DNA from 2 places in the Kutzneria viridogrisea DSM 43870 genome. Region 2 is predicted to be linked to the other one. Evidence: riboswitches for the same ligand, from Rfam matches in the RefSeq annotation. Region 2 holds a riboswitch; the other holds the start of a gene.
The links. Region 2 has a riboswitch for cobalamin ahead of metE (5-methyltetrahydropteroyltriglutamate--homocysteine S-methyltransferase). Riboswitches for the same ligand answer to the same signal wherever they lie in the genome.
Positions count from the first base shown of each region.

Region 1: it holds a riboswitch for cobalamin, as region 2 does, so the genes downstream of both, KALB_RS07200 (cobalt-precorrin-4/precorrin-4 C(11)-methyltransferase) here and metE (5-methyltetrahydropteroyltriglutamate--homocysteine S-methyltransferase) in region 2, are expected to answer to the same signal.

Region 1 covers NZ_CP007155.1:1,545,933-1,556,839, reverse strand. The annotation lists gene KALB_RS07240 (GGDEF domain-containing protein) at 7-1,263, shown strand; gene KALB_RS07235 (hypothetical protein) at 1,248-2,045, opposite strand; gene KALB_RS07230 (hypothetical protein) at 2,232-2,522, shown strand; gene KALB_RS49770 (hypothetical protein) at 2,509-2,640, shown strand; gene KALB_RS07225 (glycosyltransferase family 39 protein) at 2,742-4,676, shown strand; gene KALB_RS07220 (DNA glycosylase AlkZ-like family protein) at 4,702-5,793, shown strand; gene KALB_RS07215 (helix-turn-helix transcriptional regulator) at 5,810-6,805, shown strand; gene KALB_RS07210 (sugar isomerase domain-containing protein) at 6,772-7,524, opposite strand; gene KALB_RS07205 (precorrin-8X methylmutase) at 7,611-8,156, opposite strand; cobalamin riboswitch at 8,226-8,400, shown strand; gene KALB_RS07200 (cobalt-precorrin-4/precorrin-4 C(11)-methyltransferase) at 8,468-9,286, shown strand; gene cobJ (precorrin-3B C(17)-methyltransferase) at 9,283-10,026, shown strand; gene cobA (uroporphyrinogen-III C-methyltransferase) at 10,023-10,748, shown strand; gene KALB_RS07185 (energy-coupling factor ABC transporter permease) at 10,735-10,907, shown strand, end outside.
Region 2 covers NZ_CP007155.1:2,248,748-2,259,654, forward strand. The annotation lists gene KALB_RS10195 (hypothetical protein) at 1-300, shown strand, start outside; gene KALB_RS10200 (FAD-dependent monooxygenase) at 441-1,868, shown strand; gene KALB_RS10205 (ATP-binding protein) at 2,038-4,935, opposite strand; gene KALB_RS10210 (TetR/AcrR family transcriptional regulator C-terminal domain-containing protein) at 4,948-5,475, opposite strand; gene KALB_RS10215 (nucleotide disphospho-sugar-binding domain-containing protein) at 5,567-6,700, shown strand; gene KALB_RS47520 (hypothetical protein) at 6,758-7,192, shown strand; gene KALB_RS47525 (TetR/AcrR family transcriptional regulator) at 7,189-7,758, shown strand; cobalamin riboswitch at 7,785-8,000, shown strand; gene metE (5-methyltetrahydropteroyltriglutamate--homocysteine S-methyltransferase) at 8,122-10,353, shown strand; gene KALB_RS10235 (MarR family winged helix-turn-helix transcriptional regulator) at 10,475-10,907, shown strand, end outside.

The sequences.
Region 1 (10,907 bases), 700 kb from region 2:
AAAACCATGATCGTGTCCGGTGGGCACCGGGACAATCCGGCAACAGGCCGACCGGGCTGGGCGCTGTGGCGGCAGGCCAACCGGCCGCTGGTCTGCTACGTGCTGGCCGTGGACCTGCTCGCCGCGGTGCTGACCGTCCGAGCCCTGCTCACCATCCCGATCGGCCTGTCCCAGCTGCTGCCGTTCCTGGTGCTGCTGGCCTGCGGCCTGCTCTACACCGAGGTCTCCCAACCGATCGAGCGCGTCCGCGAGCAACATGCGAGCAGTCCGCACATCGACCTGAACTCGGTGTGGATGTTCGCCGCGATCCTGTTGCTCCAACCCGGACTGGCCGCACTGGTCATCGCCACCTCCTACGGCTACCGCTGGCTGCGGGTGCGCAGGCACGTGGTGTACCGGCAGGTCTTCAGCGCCGCGGCGACCACGCTGGCCGCGTTCGCCACCTCGGCCGTGCTGGGGCTGCTCAGCGCGCGGCCATTCGCCGCGATGCCGCACGACGTACCCACCTTCGCCGCGGTCGTGCTCGCTGGGCTGGTCTTCCTGGTGTGCAACACGGTTCTGCTCACGGTGGCGGTGCGCGCGGCCACACCGGGCGGCACGGTGCGCTCCGCGCTCGGTTCCCGCGCCGACTACCTGCTGGAGTCGGCCACCATCGGGCTGGGCGTCCTGCTGGCCTGGGCCCTGGTGGACTGGCCGGTGGTCCTGCTGCTGATCGGCATGATCACGCTGGTGCTGCACCGCTGCGTGCTGATCCGGCAGTTCCGCGAGCAGGCCCGCACGGACGGCAAGACCGGGCTGTTGCAGGCCACGGCGTGGACCGACCGCGCAAGGGGTGAGCTGGCCCGTGCCGGCGCGAGCCTGCTGATGATCGACCTGGACCACTTCAAGCAGATCAACGACGAGCACGGGCACCTGGCCGGGGACGTGGTGCTGCGCGCGGTGGCCGACACGATCCGGGCCCAGGTGCGCGGGTACGACCCGGTGGGGCGGTTCGGCGGCGAGGAGTTCGTCGTGCTGCTGCCCAGGATCGACCGCGGTCGCGCCGAGTCGGTGGCCGAGCGGATCAGGCAGGCGATCCTCCTGCTGGAGGTCCGCCTGCCCGCCGCCACGGTCACCGGGCTGTCGGCGTCCATCGGGGTCGCCGTCTGCCCCGCGGCCAACGCCGTGGTGGAGCGCCTGCTGCACGTGGCCGACACCGCCCTGTACGAGGCCAAGAACTCGGGCCGCAACAGGGTGGTGAGCGCGGCTCACACCAGCTGGTAGCCCCGGTAGTTCCTGGTGAGCTGGTAGCAGTCGCGCAGCCCGGCACTGTTGATGCTGCGGTAGATCCCCCACTTGGGACGCAGGTAGTTCTTGCCCCGCCACAGGTCCACGGCGCCGGTGCGGTAGTCCACCACCGTGCGGTCACCGTCGCGCAGCGCCCAGCGCAGGTAGCCCCCGCTGTCGGCGGCCTTGAACTCCCACTCCACGTCGATCCACTTGTTCTGCAACGGCGCGTAGTCCACCGGCGGGTGGTGCGTGAAGGAGCCGTCGTCCGTCGCGGTGATCACCTCGATCGTGGGCCTGTCCTTCTGCCGCAGCGTCATCGTCACCAGCGGGCTGCCCACGTCGGGCACCTTGATCTGGAAGATGTGGCTGAACGAGGTGGTGGCGGTCAGCGCGGTGGGCCAGAACGCCTGGTAGGTGATGCGCCAGGTCTCGTTCTCCAGGATCTTCAGCGCGGTCCCGGCCTGCCGCAGGCCCTTGACCTCGTTGCGCTGCCGGTCCGGGCTGGAGTCGCGGTCGCGGGTGTGCATGTCGAAGCGCCAGTGGTCGTCCTCGACGTAGATGTGCTTGACCCCGGGGTGGGAGTGGGCCCGGTCGTCCTCCACGCCCTCGAACGCGTTGAGCCCGTCCCGCTTGGGGTCCGGGCTCCAGCGCAGCACCCAGTTCGCGCTCGGGCTGGCGGCGGCCCCCAGCGGTAGCGCCGCGGCCAGTCCCGTGGCCGCCGCGCCGAGCATGATCCCCCGCACCAGGTCGCGGCGGTTGATCAGTGGTGAGTTCACGCGTGCACTCCTCAGTTCAGCCACGGCGGTGCGTGGCGTGTGGTGCGGCGGCGTGATGAAAAGCTTTTCGACTCCAGTGTCTACCGGGTCTCCACCCCGAAGTCCACCCCTGGGAGGTGCTACTCCACCCGGACCCGCACCTAGCTTCTGCGGTGTTCACAAATGTGCACCGATGGGGGACCCACCATGAACCTCGCAGACTCCAGTCTGGAGACCGTCATGACCCTGCTGCTGATCCGGTTCGGCGTCATCGCCGCGGGCATCGCCGTGCTGGTCGTGATCGGCTTCACCGTGCTGGTCGTGCTCAAGCGCAAGGGCAAGCTCTCGCAGGCCCGCAAGTACATCGAACCCGTGGCGCGCTCGGTGGCCCAGAGCCGGGGCAACCCGAGGCGCCCGAGCCAGGGCGTGCTGCGGCGCACCGCCGCCCGCGCCGTCACCAACTACCTGGAGCGGGAGGACGACCATGGCAAGCGGTGAGTCGGTACTGGCCGAACTGCTCGTGGACTACCTGTGGAAGGTCGGCATCGTGGTGGTGCTGGCCCTGCTGGTGGGGATCGCGATGGTGGTGATCTGGCGCAAGGTCGGCAGCAAGTAGTCCACCCCCGGGTGGAGGCGGTAGTTCCATCCGCGCGCCGATTCGCCGGGGCGCCGATCTGCCTACCGTTCGTGCCGAGTCGAATCACTGGGGGGTGGGTCGTGACGGCCAAGTGGTCCCGGATCGCGCTGGGGCTGGTACTGCTCGCAGCCGCGCTGCTGTACGGATGGGCGTTGGGCGCCGACGGCAACTGGGGCAACCCGTACTACGCGGCGGCGGTGCGGGCCATGGCGCAGAGCCCGACGAACTTCGTGTTCGGGGCGCTGGACCCGCAGGGTGTGGTGACCGTGGACAAGCCGCCGCTGGCGCTGTGGCCGCAGGTGATCTCCACCTGGGTCTTCGGCTACCAGCCCTGGGCGGTGCTGCTGCCGCAGGTGGTCGAGGGCGTGGCCGCGGTGTTCCTGCTGCACCGCACGGTCCGGCACTGGATGGGCGAGCACGCGGGGCTGATCGCCGCCGCCGCGCTCGCGCTGACCCCGATCACCGTGGCCATCGACCGGGACAACAACCCGGACACGCTGCTCGTGCTGTTCCTGGTGGCGGCGGCCTACGCCTTCACCCGCGCCCTCGGCGCCGAGCACCGCACGCGCTGGCTGGTGCTGGCCGGGGTGTTCATCGGCTGCGGGTTCACCACGAAGATGTTGCAGGCGTGGGTGGTGCTGCCCGCGTTCGCGCTCGCCTACCTGCTCGGGGTCCGCGCGGTGTGGTGGCGCAAGCTGCTGGACCTGTTCGGGGCGCTGGTCGCGGTGGCGGTCAGTTCCCTGTGGTGGGTGCTGCTGGTGCAGTTCTGGCCAGGGCGCAAGCCGTTCATCGGCAGCAGCGGCACGGGCTCGGTCTGGGACCTGGTCATCGGCTACAACGGGATCGGCCGGGTGCTCGGCCAGTCCTCGCCCGGTGGCGGCAAGTCGGCCGAGTTCACCAGCCTGATGTCCATCGTGCTGTTCGGCGGGGTCCCCGGGCCGCTGCGGCTGTTCAACCCCTTGCTGGGCGGGCAGATCAGCTGGCTGCTGCCGCTGGCCCTGCTCGCGGTGCTCGCCGTCGCGGTGGTGCGCGGGACCGCCTCGCGCGCCGAGCGGGCCGGGTGGTGGTTGTGGGGCGGCTGGCTGCTCGTCGGCGCGCTGGTCCTCAGCTTCTCCGTCGGCACCTTCCACGCCTACTACACGACGATGCTCGCCCCGGCCATCGCCGCGCTGACCGGCGGGGGCCTCGTCCGGTTCTGGCAGTGGTACCGGCGGCCCAGCGGGGTGCTGTGGCTGGTGCTGCCCTTGGCCGTGGCGCTGACCGCGGGGTGGGCGTGGCTGCTGGTCGCCCGGGATCCCACGTGGCACGGGGAGTTGCGCTACCTGGTTGGCGCTCTGGGCGTGGTGTCCGTGGGCTGGCTCGTGCTCGGCCGGTTCCGGCTCGGCGGGGGACGTGTCGCCGCGGTGCTCGGGCTCGTCACGGTGCTGCTCGCACCCGGCGTGTGGTGTGTCGCCACGGCGATCGGGCCGTCCCAGGCGTTGATGGGCGCCAGCAACCCCACGGCGGGGCCGTTCGTGGTGCCGCCGTACTTCGTGCAGCAGTACGGGGAGCAGGCCGTGCCGTCGATCCGCGCGACCTTGCAGGGGCTCAGCGGGAACGCCGCGACCGAGGTGCACCTGAGCAACGCGGAGACCGAGGTGCTCGACTACGCCGCGACGCACTCGCGGACCCCGATCACGCTGGCGGTCGAGGGCGGCGCGGTGACCGCGGGCGACTACCTGGTCGCCGCGGACGAGACCGTCGTGGTGCTGGGCGGGTTCGAGGGGGTCGACCCGGCGCCCGACGCCACCGGGCTGTCCGGGTGGGTGCGGTCCGGCCGGGTGCGGTTCGTGCTGACGAGCACGGCCACCGAGCCCGGCAAGATCGACGTGCGGGACCTGTCCACGGTGTTCGCGGCGCTGGGCGGGCCGACCGAGGCCGCGCGGATCGAGTGGGTGCACCGCAACTGCGTGCGGGTGCCCTGGATCGTCGAGCAGGGGCGCGGCCTGTACGACTGCGATCCTGACAGCAGGTGACAGCTTCTCGGTGCAGGATGGCCTGGTGACCACCGAAGTCAGCCGCGAACAGGTGCTCTGGTACCGGACCAGGCAGCAGGGCCTGCTGCGGGAGAGCGAGCACCCCGAGGTGCTGGAGCTGGGCTTGCAGGACTCCCCTGCCGGGGTCGCGCGGCTGGCGCTGGCCGCGCGCACCACCGGCGAGGCCGACCTGAGCGGGTTCGACCTGGCCTGGACCCTGCGTGGGGCGCCCTACTTCCACCGGCCCGGCGAGCTGGCGCGGCTGGCCGCCGAGCTGTGGCCGTGGAGCGAGGCCGACGCGCAGGCCCGGCTGCTCTGGCCGAGGTCGCGGACCAGCACCGGCGGGCTCACCCCGTTGGCGACCTACCGGCTGCTGGCCGAGTCGCTGCGCTCGATCGTGGTCGGGCCGATGACCAAGGGGGCCGCCAGCGCCGCGCTGACCAAGCTGGTGCCGCCGGAGCAGACCCGCTGGTGCCCCGGCTGCAAGTCCCAGCACGTGTACGAGCAGCCGTTCCGGCTCGCCGCGCTGCCCGCCGGGCTGGGCATCGAACCGGGTGAGTCCCCGCTGACCCTTGTGCACGCGCACAACGCGAAGGGCGTGCCCGAGCAGTCCGCGGGGGCCGAGCGCCTGATGCGCGCCTACCTGCGCTTCCTGGGACCGGCGACGCCGACCGAGGTGGCCAAGTGGCTGGACACCTCCGCCGCCGAGGTGCGCGGCCGCTGGCCGCAGGGGTTGGCGGAGGTCAGGGTGGACGGCCGCAAGTGCTGGCTGCCCAGCGACCGCCTCGACGACCTGGTCTCGGCGCAGCCCCCGGAGCTGGTCCGCCTGCTGCCCACCTCCGACCCGTTCCTCCAGGCGCGCGACCGGGCCGTTGTGCTGCCGCACAAGGAGCAGCAGAAGACCCTGTGGACGATCCTGGGCAGCCCGGGCGCCGTGCTGGTCGACGGGGAGGTGCTCGGCGTGTGGCGGGCCAAGCTCGGCCGGAAGGACCGCCTGGACGTCACGATCACGCAGTTCGGGGAGCTGGACCCGCCCGCGCGGGAGGCGGCGCGGGCCGAGGCCGAGCGGGTGGCGGGAGTTCGCGGGGTGCCTTCGGTCAGCGTCTCGTTCAGCTGAGACGACAATGCGCGGTATGCGCGCGAGCCGTCTGCTGTCCACCCTGCTGCTGTTGCAGACCCGGGGCCGGATGACCGCGCAGGAACTGGCGGACGAGCTGGAGGTCTCGGTGCGCACGGTGTACCGGGACGTCGAGTCGCTGTCGGCGGCCGGGGTTCCGGTGTACGCCGACCGCGGGCCGACCGGCGGCTACCAGCTGCTGGACGGCTACCGGACCAGGTTGACCGGGCTGACCTCGGACGAGGCCGACTCGCTGTTCCTGGCGGGTATGCCGGGACCGGCCGCCGAGCTGGGCCTGGGCACGGTGGTGGCCACGGCCGAGCTCAAGCTGCTGGCGGCGCTGCCCGCGGAGCTGCGCAGCAGGGCGAGCCGGATCAGGGAGCGGTTCCACCTGGACGCCCCGGGCTGGCTGCGCGAGGCCGACCAGGCCCCGCACCTGGCCGAGATCGCCGAGGCGGTGTGGAACCAGCGCGTGCTGGAGCTGCGCTACCGCAGGTGGGCCAAGCCCCGCGAGGTGACCCGCCGGGTCCGCCCGCTGGGCGTCGTGCTCAAGGCGGGCACCTGGTACCTGGTGGCGCTGGCCGACGAGGACCTGCGCACCTACCGGGTGTCCAACGTGCTGGCGGTGCAGACCCTGGACGAGCGGTTCGACCGGCCCGCGGACTTCGACCTGCCGGGCTACTGGCAGGAGTGGGCGGAGCAGTTCGAGGCCAGGATGCGCGGGCAGCAGGCGGTGATCCGGGTCTCGCCGGAGGCCATGGGCTGGCTGCGGGCCCTGCTGGGCACGTTCGCCGCGGACGCCGTGCGGGCCAGCGCCGGGGAGCCGGGGCCGGACGGCTGGGTGCGCGCGGTGCTGCCGATCGAGTCGGTCCGGCACGCCCACGTGGAGCTGCTCAAGTTCGGCGGCATGGTGGAGGTGCTCGAACCCGCCGAGCTGCGCGAGCTCATGGTCAGGACCGCGGGTGAGCTGGCCGCGCTCTACGAGGGATCGCGGCGGATCCTGCCCTCGTAGCGCTGCTCCAGCTCGCGGTTGTGCGCGTCGCCCTCGGGCACGTTGGCGGACAGGTAGACCGGCGGGGTCTGGCCCGCCGCCAGGATCAGCGCCGCCGCATCGGCCAGCATCATCTGCGCCGCCATCGCCGCGGTGATCGAGGAGATGGCGCAGACCGCCCCGCCGGTGGGCAGCGGCAGCAGGGTGTCGCCCATCGGGCCGCAGTTGTCGATCACCACGTCGGCCAGGTCGTGCAGGTGCTTGCCGGAGGGGTGCCGGGAGGCCACCGCCGTGGCGTGGTCCAGGGAGGTGAACGCGATCAGCCCGTGCCCGCGCCGCTTGACCAGGCTGGCCATCTCCACGGTGGAGCCGTTGCCCCCGGAGTTGGAGGCGATCACGAACAGGTCCCCGTCCTGGACCGGGGCCAGCTCGTAGATCCGGTGCGCGATGGCCGGGTCCCGCTCCACGTACTTGTCCAGTGCGCCCGCCGGGGTGTCCCCGTAGGTCACCACGTCCCGCAGCGACAGCTTGTTCGTGGGGATCAGCCCGCCCGCGCGCCCGGCGATCTCCATGACCAGGCCCTGCGAGTGACCGGTACCGAAGGCGTGCACCACCCCGCCGCCCAGCACGCACTGGGCCACCAGCCCGGCCGCCGCCGCGATCGGCTCGCGCTGGGTGCGGACCAGCCGGTCGATCACCTCGTGCGCCGCCGCGAGGAACCCGTCCTGGTTGACTGCCATCCGCACGCACCCCATCGCCGTTGACGGTTTACCGGTGATCTTGCCGTCACGTTACCGATAAACAGTGCTGGGCGGGAGTCCGCAGCTCAGGCGTACAGCAACGCGTTCACGGCGGCCGTGGCCAGTGCCGCCCCACCGCGCTCGCCCCGGTTGGTCAGCGCGGGCACCCCGCTCTCGCGCAGCGCCCGCTTGGCCTCGACCGCGCCGACGAACCCGGCGGGCAGGGCGATGACCAGCGCCGGGCGCAGCGCCCCCGAGGCGCACAGCCCGGCCAGCTCGTTGACGGCCGCGAAGTCCTGGCCCAGCGCGAACACCGCGCCCTGCGCGTACTGCCCGGCCAGTGCCCCGATGCCGCCCTCGGTCTCGGCCGCGATGTGCGCGGGGCGGCTGGTGACGCCCGCCGCGACCATGCGCACATCGGTGATCAGCGGCACACCTGAGGTCAGCGCGCGCCTGCCCGACTCCAGCGCCCGCTCGTCCACGAGCAGGTCCCCCGCCCAGCTCGGATCCGCGGTGGTGTGCACGAGCCGCTCCACAACCGCCCTGGACAGGACTGGCAAACCGGACGTGTCGACCCGGGATCGCAGGATCCGGTACGACTCCTGCTCGATCGGATGCCGAACCCGTGCCACCGCAACTCCCTCTCTCCGACAGCCCGCGACCACCGTAGTCGGCGGTATGACCAGCGCCGAACGTCGGTTAACCTGCTCCGCGAGCGTGGTGACGGGAAGCCGGTGCGAATCCGGCGCGGTCCCGCCACTGTGACCGGGGAGCCGCCCCCCACGAGGCAGCCACTGGGACCCGAAGGGTCCCGGGAAGGCAGGGGGACGGCGCCGATCCGGGAGCCAGGAGACCGGCCACGCGAGAGGGACACGCGTCGCACGGAGGATGTGATGGCTGCTCGCAGGGCTGGTTCGCGCGCGCGGACCAGGGCGAGGTCGCGGTGATCTCCTTTGTCGGAGCCGGACCGGGCGCGGCCGACCTGATGACCTTCCGCGGCGCGGCCCGGCTGGCCCGCGCCGAGGTCGTGGTGTGGGCCTCCTCGTTGATCCCGGCCGAGGTCCTGGAGCACGCCAACCCGAGTGCGGAGCGGCACGACTCGGCGGGCATGACCCTGGAGGACGTGCTCGCCGTGTACGCCAGGCATCCCGAGGCCGCGATCGTGCGCCTGCACAGCGGGGACACCAGCGTGTACGGGGCGATCGGCGAGCAGATCGCGTGGTGCCGCAGCACCGGCCGCGAGTACGAGATCGTGCCCGGGGTGGGCTCGCTCAGCGCAGCCGCCGCCGCGATCGGCCGGGAGCTGACCGCCCCGGGCGTGGCGCAGAGCATCGTGCAGACCCGGTTGGCCGGGGGCAGGACGGCCGCGTCCATGCCGGCGGGCGAGTCGGTGGCCGCCTTCGCCGGGCACCGCACGACCATGGCCGTGTACCTGTCCGCCCAGCGCCCCGCACAACTCCAGGCCGAACTGCTGGCCGAGGGGCGCGGCTACGCCCCCGGGACCCCGGCCGTCGTGGTGGCCAAGGCGAGCTGGCCGGACGAGCGGGTCATCACCACCACCGTGGGCGGCCTGGCCGAGGACCTGGCCGCCTCGGGCATCCGCACGGCGGCACTGGTCCTGGTCGGCGACGCGCTGGGCGAGATCGAGCCGCAGCGGACCAGGCTGTACGACCCGCGGTACTCGCACGGTTGTCGTCGGCGGTCCACCGAGGGCAGCACCGAGGGCCGCGCCATCCCGGTCGAGAAGCGGAGGCTGCCGTGACGGGCCTGCTCACGGTGGTCGGACTCGGTCCCGGCGCCGCCGAACACCGCACCCCCGCCGCGGCCCAGGCCGTGCGCGAGGCCGAGGTCGTGCTCGGCTACTCCGCCTACATCGACGCCTGCGCCGACCTGCTCGGCGCCGGGCAGACCGTGCTGCGCGGGCGGATGACCGAGGAGTCGCGCCGCGCGGAGCAGGCCGTGGCCCTGGCGGCGGCCGGGCACCGCGTCGCGCTGGTGTCCTCCGGGGACGCCGGGGTGTACGGCATGGCCACGCTGGCGCTGAGCACCGCCGCCGAACTGCCCGTGGCGCGGCGCCCCGAGGTGCGCGTGCTGCCCGGGGTCACCGCGGCCCTGGCCTCCTCCGCGCTGGTCGGGGCCCCGCTGGCGCACGACTTCGCCTGCCTGACCCTGTCCAGCCTGCTCACCCCGTGGGAGGAGGTCGAGCGCAGACTGCGCGCGGTGGCCGCCGCCGACCTGGCGCTCGCCCTGTACAACCCGCGCTCGGCGGGGCGGACCTGGCAGCTCGACCGGGCACGTGAGGTGCTGTTGGAGCACCGCGGGCCCGGCACGCAGGTCGCGCTGGTCACCGACGCGGCCCGCCCCGAGCAGCACGTGCGGCTGACCACCCTGGGCGAGCTGGACAGCTCGGTGGTGGGCATGACCACCACGGTGCTGGTCGGCGCCTCGGCCACGCGCCGGCTCGGCGACTGGCTGGTCACCCCGCGGGCGGCCGGGGCGTGACGGTTCACCTGGTCGGCGCCGGACCCGGCGATCCCGGCCTGCTGACCTGCCGTGCCGCCGAACTGCTCGGCAGCGCCGAGGTCGTGGTCTACGACCGGCCCTCAATGGCCGACATCCTGGCGCTGGCCGGTACCGGGGACAAACGCTGCGTTGGCAAGTCCGGCAGCCGACCCGCCTGGCCGCAGGCCGAGGTCAACCAACTGCTGGTGGACCTGGGCCGGGCGGGCCGCGAGGTGGTGCGGCTCAAGGCGGGCGATCCGTTCGTGGTGTCGCGGGGCGGCGAGGAGGCACTGGCCCTGGCCGGGGCGGGCGTGCCGTTCGAGGTGGTGCCCGGCATCTCGGCGGCGATCGCGGCGCCCGCGCTGGCGGGTATCCCGGTGATGGTCCGCCAGATCGCCACGACCCTCACCGTGGTCGCGGGCAACGAGGACCCCGAGTACCGCCAGCGCATCGACTGGTCGGCGGTGGCCGCGGTGGGCGGCACGGTGGTGGTGCTCACCGGCCGGTCCGCGCTGCGCGGCATCGCCGAGGAACTGCTGGCCGCGGGCATGGCGGCGGACACGCCGGTCACCGCGGTGAGCGCGGCCAGCCGGGCGCACCAGCGCCGGGTCACCGGCACGCTCGCCGCACTGCCCGACCCGAGGATGCGCCCGCCGGTGACCTTCGTCATCGGCGCGGTCGCCGCACTGGACCTGCTGGAGGGCAGCGATGCACATCCCTGACGGATTCGTGAACGCGCCGGTGTCGGTGGCCGGTGCGGTGGTCGCGGTCGGCGGGCTGGCGGTGTGCAGCGGGAGGCTCGGCAGCTCGATCCGGGACCGGGACATCCCCCTCGCCGGGCTGGCTGCGGCCTTCTTCCTGGTGCTGGAGGCGCCGATCTT
Region 2 (10,907 bases):
GGCCCCGAGTGGCGGTTCTTCCAGTTCTCCCAGGTCTACCGCTGGCTGCTGCGCAATGAGCCCACCGCCCTGCTCGCGCTGGGCGGCCCGCTGGTCAGTCCCCGGGTGCGCGAGCTGCGCGTGCCCTTCCTCACCTGGTTCACCGACGTGCGCAGCGATGTGCCCGCCTACCGCGGGTCCGCGATGGCCTGGTCCCTGGCCGAGCTGCATCCCGTGGGCGGCGCCCTGGACGCCCTGAACCTGCTGCTGGCCTACCTGCCCACCCTGTTCGAGGACTTCCTGCGCGACACCGGCCGCTGACCACCCACCCCACCCCGCGAGTCCCGCTCTGAGGCGCGCGAGTCCCGTTCTGGGGTCGGCGAGTCCCGCTCTGAGGCGCGCGAGTCCCGCTGACAGCGCGCTGTCGGTGAGCTGACAGCGCCCGGGGCCACAGTGCCGTCATGACCACTCAGGTACTCATCGCAGGGGCCGGGCCCACCGGCCTGACACTGGCCGTCGACCTGGCCCGGCGCGGGGTCGCGGTCCGCGTGGTGGACCGCGACGAGGCTTTCGCGGGCTCACGTGGCAAAGGTTTGCAGCCAAGGACCCAGGAGGTCCTCGATGACCTCGGCGTGATCGAGCGGACACTGGCTGTGGGCGGTCCCTACCCGCCGGTGCGCGGCTACCGGCACGAACAGGTCGTGTGGGAGCGGCCCATGGCGCCGGAGCTCGACCCGCGCGAGGACGTGCCCTACCCGAACACGCTGATGGTCCCGCAGTGGCGCACCGTGCAGATCCTGCGCGAGCGCCTCGCCGAGCTGGGCGGTCACGTGGAATTCCGGACCGAGCTCACGAGGTTTGCGCAGGACGACAACGGGGTAACCGCCACGCTGAGTCGTGACGGATCCACAGAGGACGTTCGTGTCGACTACCTCGTCGGCGCCGACGGTGGCCGCAGCGGCGTGCGCAAGGGCTTGCCGGTGGAGTTCGCCGGGCAGACCCTGGAACAGCACCAGATGTTCATCGCCGACGTCCGGGTGGACGGGCTGGACCGTGACCACTGGCACATGTGGCTGGACGAGACCTGCCGCCTGCCGCTGCTTGCCCTCTGCCCGATGGCGGGCACTGACACGTTCCAGCTCACCGTGCCCACAACCGGGGGCACCCGGCCGGGTGACCTCCAGGAGTTGCTGGAGCGGGCCAGCGGCCGCACCGACCTGACACTGCGCGAGGTGGGCTGGTCCAGCTCGTGGCGGGCCAACGTGCGCATGGTGGACCGGTACCGGGTGGGCCGGGTCTTCCTGGCCGGGGACGCGGCGCACGTGCACTCGCCAACCGGGGGCCAGGGCCTGAACACGGGTGTGCAGGATGCCCACAACCTGGGCTGGAAGCTGGGCGCCGTGCTCGCCGGGGCCGATCAGTCCCTGTTGGACACCTACCAGGCCGAGCGCCTGCCGGTGGCCGCCGCCGTGCTGGGCATCAGCACCGAACTGCTGAACAAGGCCGCGCGCGGGGACGAGGACGCGATGCGCCGCGACGACCCGGTGCTCAAGCAACTCGGCCTGCACTACCGGGACAGCCCGCTGTCGGTCGACCTGCGCGAGCGGCCCGGTGCGCTGCGCGCGGGTGACCGGGCGCCCGACGGGGTGCACGGCGAGGGCCGGCTGTTCGACCTGTTCCGCGGCCCGCAGTTCACGGTGCTGGCCTTCGGTGACGCCCAGTACGAGGGCGCCGCGTCGATCACCGGCAACCCGGCCTACGACATCGCGGGGGACGCGCTGGTGGTCGTGCGCCCGGACGGCTACATCGGGCTGATCGCCAGCACCGGTAACCAGGTGGCGGAGTACCTCGCGCGGGTTCGGTGCGGCGTGGTGGCCGTCGGCGCCTGAGCAGGGACAGCGCGTGTCGGCGCTTCCGGCACCGCGTGTCGGCGTTTCCGGTACGGCGTGTTTGCGCTTCCTGTACGGGTTCTCGCCTGTTGGGAACTCGTCCGCCAAATGCGGACACACCGCACGCGCAGCGCCGACACGCGGTACGCGAAGCGCCGACACGCGCGGGTCAGGTGAGTTCGATGGGGGAGTGGCCGCCGCGTAGCCAGGCGGTCTGGAACCCCTGCTGGCCCAGGGCCTGTCGGCAGCGGTCGATCAGCTCGGCCAGTTCCGGGTCGCTCGGGTCCTGCACCCCGCGCACCGCGTAGGCGGCACCGAGCAGCAACGCGGCACGCTCGGTGTCCCCGCTGGCGGCGCACCACTCCGCGTAGCCCTCCAGCACGCTGGCCCTGGCCGGACCGTCCTGTGTGGAGTCGGCCAGCCGCCAAGCCTGCTCGTGCAGCTCCCGTGCCGCCGCGAACTCACCGCGCGCCGTCCTGGTGCGCCCGCAGTTGCTGTGCAGCAGGGCGCGGAACTGCATCGGCATGTCCTCAGTGGACAGTTTCATCGTCGCCCGGTGCCAGGACAGCGCCTCGTCCAGGTCCCCGCGCTGGCGGGCCAGACCGGCCTGCGCGTTGCGGATCCGGCACACCGCGAGCATGTCGCGCTCCCGCAGCGCCCCGGCCTCCGCCCGGTCCAGGTCGGCCCTGGCCCCGGCGAGGTCGCCCGCCCGCGCCCGCAGGTTCGCCGACTGCACCAGCAGCATCGTCGGCACCGGGATGATCGGCGGCCCCAGTCGTTCGATGACTTCCATCGCCTCGCGCGCACCGGTCAGGGCCGCCTCGGTCTCGCCCCTGTTGGCCAGCGCCATGGTGAGGAAGAACAAGGAGAACGCCAACCCGTAGCGATCGCCCACCGCACGGAAACCCGCTGCGGCCGCACGGAAAGCAGTCTCGGCACGCAGTGCGCCACCGCTGCTCAGTTCGGATTCCACGTACCCGCGCAGCAGCTGCCCGGCCGCCCGCAGCCAGGGATCTTCCCGTGCCGCCAGGCGATCGGCCACCTCGGAGAACACCCGCCGGACCTGCTCGGCGCCGAGGAACTCCCTGCCGACCAGTATGGCGACACCGAGCGCGGATGGATCGTCCACAGTGGTCAGACGTTCGAGTTGCGCGAGTGTGCCCGTTCCGTTGAGCACCGCGCACTGGTCGTGCACCAGCGTGTCACCGGCATGGACGCCCCGCGCGTACTGGCGCAGTTCCTGCGGCTGGCCGGAGACGAGCCAGAACCAGGTGCGCGCGCCCACGAGCCGGAGCAGGTGGGCCTGGTCCGCCCAGGACATCGCGGCGTCCAGGTTGGCCTGCTCGGCGATCAGCGCCCGGCTGGCGGCCAACTGCTCGTCGCGGCGCAGCAGCGGTTCGAGCGACTCCGCCAGCTCGGTGAAGTACACGACGTGGCGCGCGCGCAGCTCCTCGAGTTCGGCCACCTGGCCCCCGGCGAACTCGCGGATCGTCTCCAGCATCCGGTACCGCGAGTCCTGGGCCACGAGCAGCGACTTGTCCGCCAACGAGGTCAGCAGGTCGTGCGTGGCCTCGGCGGTCAGTTCAGGTGCGGCGATCCGGTTGGCGGACTCCACGGTCGCCCCACCGTGCAGCACCGACAACCGGCCCAGCAGCAGCCGTTCGTCCTCGGCGAGCAGTCGCCAGCTCCAGTCGATCACGGCGCGCAGCGTGCGGTGCCGCGGCTGCGTCGAACGCGTTCCCCGGTCGAGCAGGCCGAGCCGGTCGGTGAGGCGGCTCACCAGCTGCCCCGGGCTCATCGAGCGCAACCGGGCTGCCGCCAGCTCGATGGCCAGTGGAATGCCGTCCAACGCGCGGCAGATGTCCACAGTGGAGTCATCGGCGGTGAAGCCGGGGCTGCTGGCCCGAGCGCGCTCGGTGAACAGCTGCACGGCGTTCGCGTCCTCCAGCGGCGGCACCGGGCAGAGCACCTCACCGGTGATGCCCAGCGGTTCGCGGCTGGTGGCCAGTACACGGATTCCGGGTGCCCCGGTGAGCAGGTCGGCGACGAACGCCGCCACTGCGTCGATCAGGTGCTCGCAGTTGTCCAGCACCAGCAGCAGGGTGCGGGTGGCCAACGACTCCGCGTTCTCGCCGACCGCCTTGAGCACCGCTGGCCGCACGCCCTCGGCGGAGCGGACCTCGGCCAGTTCGACCAACCAGGCGTAGTCTCCGGCCGACTCGACCGCCAGCCGCGTCTTGCCCACCCCGCCGGGGCCGGTGAGGGTCACCAGCCGGGAGCCGTGCAGGGCCTGCCGGACCTGGGCCAGTTCGGTGTCGCGGCCGACGAAGCTGGTCAGCCGCGCGGGCATGGCGGGCCGTGCGGGTGCGGGCAGCGGTACCGGTTCGCTGAGCGCAACACGATGCGCCTGACGCAACTCGGGTCCGGGGTCCGCGCCGAGCTGGTCGGCCAGCAGCGTGCGCACCCGCTCGTAGGCGGCCAGCGCCTCGGCGTGTCGGCCCAGCGCGCACAGCACGCGAATCAGCCTGGCGTGCAAGCCTTCCCGCAGCGGCTGGTCGGCGACCAGCTGTTCGATCTCGGCGACCAGTTCGGCGCGCGGCCCGGTGGCCAGCTCCGCGTCGATCCGGCTCTCCTGTGCCGCCATGCGCAACTCGTTCCACCGTGCGATGGGCGCCACGGCGAACTCGGCGTCCCCCGCGTCGGCCAGCGGCCTGCCCCGCCACAGCGCCAGCGCCTCGTGCGGCCGGTGCTCGGTGATCGCCCGCTCGAACTGCCACGCGTCGACCTGCTCGCGGTCCACCGCCAGCAGGTAGCCCGCGGGGTGCGAGCTGATCAGGTCCCGGCCCAGTGCGCGGCGCAGGCGGGCCACCAGCGACTGCAGTGCCGCCACGGGCTCGGCCGGGGTGTCGTGCGGCCACAGATCGGCGACCAGCCGTTCGGCGGTCACGACCTGGCCGGGCTCCAGCGCCAGCCGCAGCAACAGGGTGCGCAGCCGCGCACCGCCAAGCCGCACCGGGCGGTCCTCGTCGTCCCGCACGTGCAGCGGTCCCAGGATGCCGATGCGCACCGGGGCATGGTGTCAGAGCGTGCCCAGCTCGGCCCGCATGCCCAGGATGATCGTGTTGACCGAGGCGGTGAACAGCTCGGGGTCCTGTTCCCCGGTGGCCTGCTCCTGGAGCACGAACCCGGTGACGTAGCTGGCGACGGTGTCGCCGAAGCGCGCGGCCAGCTCGGGCGGGATGCCCAGCTCCGCGAGTCCCGCCAGGTGCTCCTGCATGGCGGCCTGGGTCCTTGGCGTGCCGGGGATGTACGAGGCGACCAGCCGGGCCCCGTCGCGGTGGGCCAGCATCGCGGTGCGCAGCCGTTGCGCGAAACCCGTGTACGCCTCGGGCCAGTCGGCGGTCGCCGTCCAGTTGCGCAGCGCCGGTTCGACGACCTTGACGGCCACCGCCGTGAGCAGTTCGTGCTTGCTCTTGACGTGCCAGTACAGGGCGCCGCGCTGCACGCCGAGCCGGTCGGTGAGCGCTCGGGTGGTGAACCCGTCCAGCCCGACCTCGTTGAGCAGCGCGACTGCCTCGTCGATCACCTGTTCCCGCCGCAGCGGCATGCGCGGACCCCCTTCGGCCTTGACGGCCCGAGCCTAGCGCACTACCTTGAGCGGCGCTCAATTGAGCGCCGCTCAAGTGATGGGGGAAATCATGAAACTGCTGTTCACGGCCTTGCCGGGGTCCGGTCTGTTCCTGCCCACGGTGCCGCTGGCCTGGGCTGCGCGGGCCGCGGGCCACGAGGTGCTGGTGATCAACAACGGGCTGGGGGCCGGTGCCGCGGTCGGTGCCGGGCTGCCCACCGTGGACGTGCTGCCCGAGCGCGACCTGTGGGCCGAGTTCATGGAGTCCGTCGCCGGTCACGTCACGCCAGGGGACAACGACGGCGGGGTCACGATCTCGGGTGGGTTCGGCTGGTTCGGCGAGCAGATCCTCGAACCCGCGCTGGCGGTCGCGCGCGGGTTCGCCCCGGACGTGGTGGTGTCCACCCTGGAGCAGGGCGCGGGTCCGCTGATCGCCGGTGAGCTGGGTGTGTCGCTGGTGGAGCAGGGCATCCGGCTGGGCTGGGCCGGAACGGGGGAGCACGCGGTGGGCACCCGCAAGGCGATCCTGGACAGGTTGGAGGAGCGGCGGACCTGGCTGGGCCTCGCGCCCCCGGCCGCGCCCAGCGCCACCATCGACGTGCGCCCGCCGAGCATGGGCGGGCTGGCCACCGACAGCCAGTGGCTCATGCGGTACGTGCCGTACAACGAGACTCGCCTGCTGCCCGCCTGGGTCACCGACCGGCCGAGCCGCCCGCGCGTGTGCCTGACCCTGGGCAGCGTGCTGCCGCAGCTCGGCGGGCTTGCCACGCTGCGGGATCTGCTCGCCGCACTGTCCACGATGGACATCGAGGTGCTGGTCGCCGCCGGGGAGGTGGATCTCGGTCCGCTGCCGGACAACGCCCGTGCGCTGGGCTGGATGCCGCTGGGTGCGTTGATGCCGACCTGCTCGGCGATCGTGCACCACGGCGGTTCCGCCACCACGGCGACCCCGCTGGCGTACGGCGTGCCGCAGCTGATCATCGCCAGTTTCGCCGACCAGCCGCTCAACGCGGAGCTGGCCGCCAAGCGGGGCGTGGCGATCAGCATCCCGCCCGCCGAGGTCACGCCGGAGCTGGTGCGCGAGTCGCTGGCCAGGCTGCTGCGTGAACCGGGCTTCGCGCGGGCTGCCAACGAGGTCCGTGACGAGATCGCGGCGCAGCCCGCGCCGAGCTCGATCGTGGGCCGGATCGAGCAGGTGGCTTGACAGTCCGGTGTGCGTACAACGTAAGCTTACGTTGTACGCACGCCGGAGGGGGATGTTGTGAGCACTGTTGCCGTTGTCCTGGCGCTGCTGTGGGTGGGCTGGCTGGTGCTCACCGAGTGGGTGCCGATGTTCCCGCTCAACGACCTGGCGGTGTCCGATGTCGGCGACCGGGTGCGGGCCGCGCTGATGAACTACCCGGTCGGGCTGGCGATCGCGGGCGGCATGGCGTTGGGGCAGACCTGGTCCACGGTCCTCGCGACCGTCCTCAGTGGACTGACGATCGTCGGCAACGCCGTCTGCTGGTGGCTGCCGTACTTCGGCCTGATCCGGAACGAGCCGATGCGGCGGGCGTACCAGCGGGAGTACAGCCGCACGCTGAAGGTCCTGCCCACACGGGGGCGCGCCGTGGTGCCCGACTTGCAGCACGTGGTCGTCACGGTCGGGTGCTGGGCGCTGTTCGGTACCTGCCTGACGGCTACGCTCGTGGGGTGACGGAGAAGTCCCGCGGTGGCCGCAAGCCCCTGCTCAGTCAGGAGTCCATCCTCGCGGCAGCCGTGCGCGTGCTGGGCGCCGAGGGGCTGGACGCGCTGACGATGCGGCGGCTGGGCACCGAGTTGGGCGTGGCGGCGATGTCGCTGTACCGGCACGTGCCCAACCGGGACGCCCTGCTGGCGCTGGTGGTCAACGAGTTGTTCGCGCGGGCGATGGAAGCGGTGCGGGTCGACGGCGGGGTCGCGCGGCGGCTCACTGAGCTGGCCCGCGCCTACCGCGAGGTGTTGTTGGCGCACCCCGGGGCGGTGCCGCTGCTGGCCACCCACCCGGTGGACCTCGAACTGGGCGAGTCCTTGCTGGCCAAGCTGTTCGACGGGGACGAGCGCGTGGTCACGGCGGTGCAGTCGGTGGCGGTGTTCGTGCTGGGCCACGCGCTGGCCCAGGTCGGCACGCCACACCAGGACGGCCGCCCGACCCGATCGGCTGATCGCGGGTACTACGACCAGTGGTTCGAGGCCGGGCTGGCCGCCATGGTGCGGGGCTTCAGCGCGGAGTTGCCAAGCTGACTCTTGTCAACGGCCGTGCAGTCGCTAGGCTCACAACCGCCAGTGGTTCGCCGTGCCCGCGGTCTGGGTGCGGCGAGGCAACAGGGAACCCGGTGCGATTCCGGGACTGCCCCGCAGCGGTGAGTGGGAACGACCGCCGTCATGAAGCACTGGGCGAGAGCCTGGGAAGCGACGGCCAGTAGGTCCGGGTCCGTGCCCGGGTGCCCGCGAGTCCGAAGACCTGCCACAGGTGCGCGTGCCGCCGGTACGCGCTGGTCCGGGGCCTCTCGGGTGGGCTCGCGCGGACGTTGGCGGAGCACTTCTGTGCCCGCTGTCCTCGCGTGCACGCCGTGATGTGGCCCACAGGCTCGCGAGGAGAGAGCTGTGGCTGAACTGAGGACGACGGTGCTGGGCTATCCCAGGATCGGTCCACGTCGGGAACTCAAGCGTGCGTTGGAGAACTACTGGTCCGGGCGGGGGACTCAGGCCGAGTTGCTGGAGGTCGCCGCGAAGCTGCGCGCGGACACCTGGCGCGAGCTGTCGCGGTCCCTGGACTCCGTGCCCGGCAACACCTTCTCCTTCTACGACCAGGTGCTGGACACCGCCGTGCTGTTCGACGCGGTGCCGCGGCGCTTCCGCGAGCTCGGACTGTCCGAACTAGACACCTACTTCGCGATGGCCCGCGGTCGCGACGGCGCCGCCGCGATGGAGCTGACCAAGTGGTTCGACACCAACTACCACTACCTGGTGCCGGAGCTGTCCGCCGACACGAAGTTCGCGCTGGTCGGCGACAAGCCCGTCCAGGAGTTCACCGAGGCGCTGGCCCAGGGCGTGCACACCCGTCCCGTGCTGGTCGGCCCGGCGACCTTCCTGTTGCTGTCCAAGGGAACCGAGCCCGGTTTCGCGCCGATCACGCTGATCGACCAGCTGGTGGACCGCTACGCCGAACTGCTCGGCAAGCTCGCCGACGCGGGCGCCGAATGGGTCCAGTTGGACGAGCACGCCTATGCCGCCGACCGCGGTGAGGCCGAACTCGACGCACTGCGCAGGGCGTACGACAAGCTCGGCAAGCTGGCCAACCGCCCGCGCCTGCTCGTCGCCGGCGGCTACGGGGACCTCGGGCCCGCACTGGCCGTGCTCGCCGAGTCCCCGGTCGAGGCCATCGCCGTGGACCTGGTCTCCGCGCCCGACACCGTGCGCCGCATCGCCGGGCTGACCTCGTTGCGGGACAAGACCTTGCTCGCGGGCGTGGTGGACGGCCGCAACGTGTGGCGCACCGATCTGCGGGCCGCCGCCTCGGTCTGCGCGAGCCTGCTCGGCTCGGTCGGCTCGCTCACCGTGTCCAGTTCCACCTCGCTGCTGCACGTGCCGTACGACCTGGACGCCGAGACCGGTCTCGAACCGGAGGTCCGCGGCAGGCTGGCCTTCGCCAGGCAGAAGCTCGCCGAGATCGCGACCCTGGGCAGGGCCCTGCACGCGGGCGCCTCGATCCAGAACGGGGCCGTGCCAGCGGCCGGTTCTCGTGACGAGCAGGTCCGCGCCAGGATCGCCGCGCTGACCCCGCAGCACCGCCGTCGCGTCGACTACTCCGAGCGCGCCGCCGCGCAGCAGGAGCGCCTCGGCCTGCCGCCGCTGGCCACCACGACCATCGGCTCCTTCCCACAGACCACCGAGATCCGCAAGGCACGGGCCGAGGTCCGCGCCGGTCGACTGTCCGAACAGGACTACCAGCAGCGGATGCGCGAGGAGATCGAGCGCGTCATCCGGTTGCAGGAGGAGATCGGGCTGGACGTGCTGGTGCACGGCGAGCCCGAGCGCAACGACATGGTGCAGTACTTCGCGGAGAACCTCGTCGGCTTCGCCGCGACCGAGCTGGGCTGGGTGCAGTCCTACGGCTCGCGCTGCGTGCGGCCGCCGATCCTGCACGGGGACGTGTCCCGGCGCAACCCGATCACCGTGGAGTGGACGGCCCACGCGCAGTCGCTGACCAGCAAGCCGGTCAAGGGCATGCTCACCGGCCCGGTGACCATTCTCGCCTGGTCCTTCGTGCGTGACGACCAGCCGCTGGCCGACACCGCGCAGCAGGTCGCGCTCGCGCTGCGGGATGAGATCACCGACCTGGAGGCGGCCGGGATCGGCGTGGTCCAGGTCGACGAGCCCGCGCTGCGCGAACTGCTGCCGCTGCGCGCCGAGGACCGGCCCGCGTACCTGGAGTGGGCGGTGGAGTCCTTCCGGCTGGCCACCTCCGGGGCCGCGAGCGCCACGCAGATCCACACGCACCTGTGCTACTCCGAGTTCGGGGACGTGATCGGCGCGATCGACGGGCTGGACGCCGACGTCACCACGATCGAGGCGGCCCGGTCCAGGATGGAGGTCCTGGACGACCTGCGCGCGATCGGCTTCCGGCGCGGGGTCGGGCCCGGGGTGTACGACATCCACTCCCCGCTGGTGCCCGCCGAGCACGAGGTCACCGAGCTGCTGAGGGCCGCCGTGCAGGCGGTGCCCGCCGAGCGGCTGTGGGTCAACCCCGACTGCGGGCTGAAGACCCGCGACTACGCCGAGGTCGAGCCCGCGCTGCGGGCGCTGGTCGGCTCCGCCCGCGCACTGCGCGGCTGAGCACCGGACGAGCGGCCGGGTCGGGACCTGCCGACCCGGCCACTCGTTCGTGCCCATATGGTCGGGCGAGTTAGGCTGCTCGCGTGTCAACCAGGTTGGGCGACGGCGAGGGCGGGGCACGATGACCGGCTACTACACGCTGCGGGAGACCGAGAAGGCCGTCGGCGAGCGGCTCGGCGGCCTGCGGATCGACGTCGAGGCCATGATGGCACTGTCCAACCTGCACCGGACCGCGCTGGTCGTGCGCAACCACTTCGAGCAGTCCGTGCTGCGCGACGTCGACCTGTCCTGGACGGGGTTCGTCGTGCTGTGGGTGGTGTGGATCTGGGGTGACATCGAGACCCGGCACGTCGCCGAGGAGAGCGGCATCTCCAAGGGCACGCTGACCGGGGTCGCCAGGACCCTGGAGAACCGCGGGCTGATCACCCGCGCCACGCCCGCCGACGACCGGCGGCTGAGCGTGCTGTCGCTGACCGAGCGTGGCAAGGCGCTGATGACCGAGCTGTTCCCGCGGTTCAACGCCGAGGAGGTCTACAGCCTGGAGGGCCTGTCCC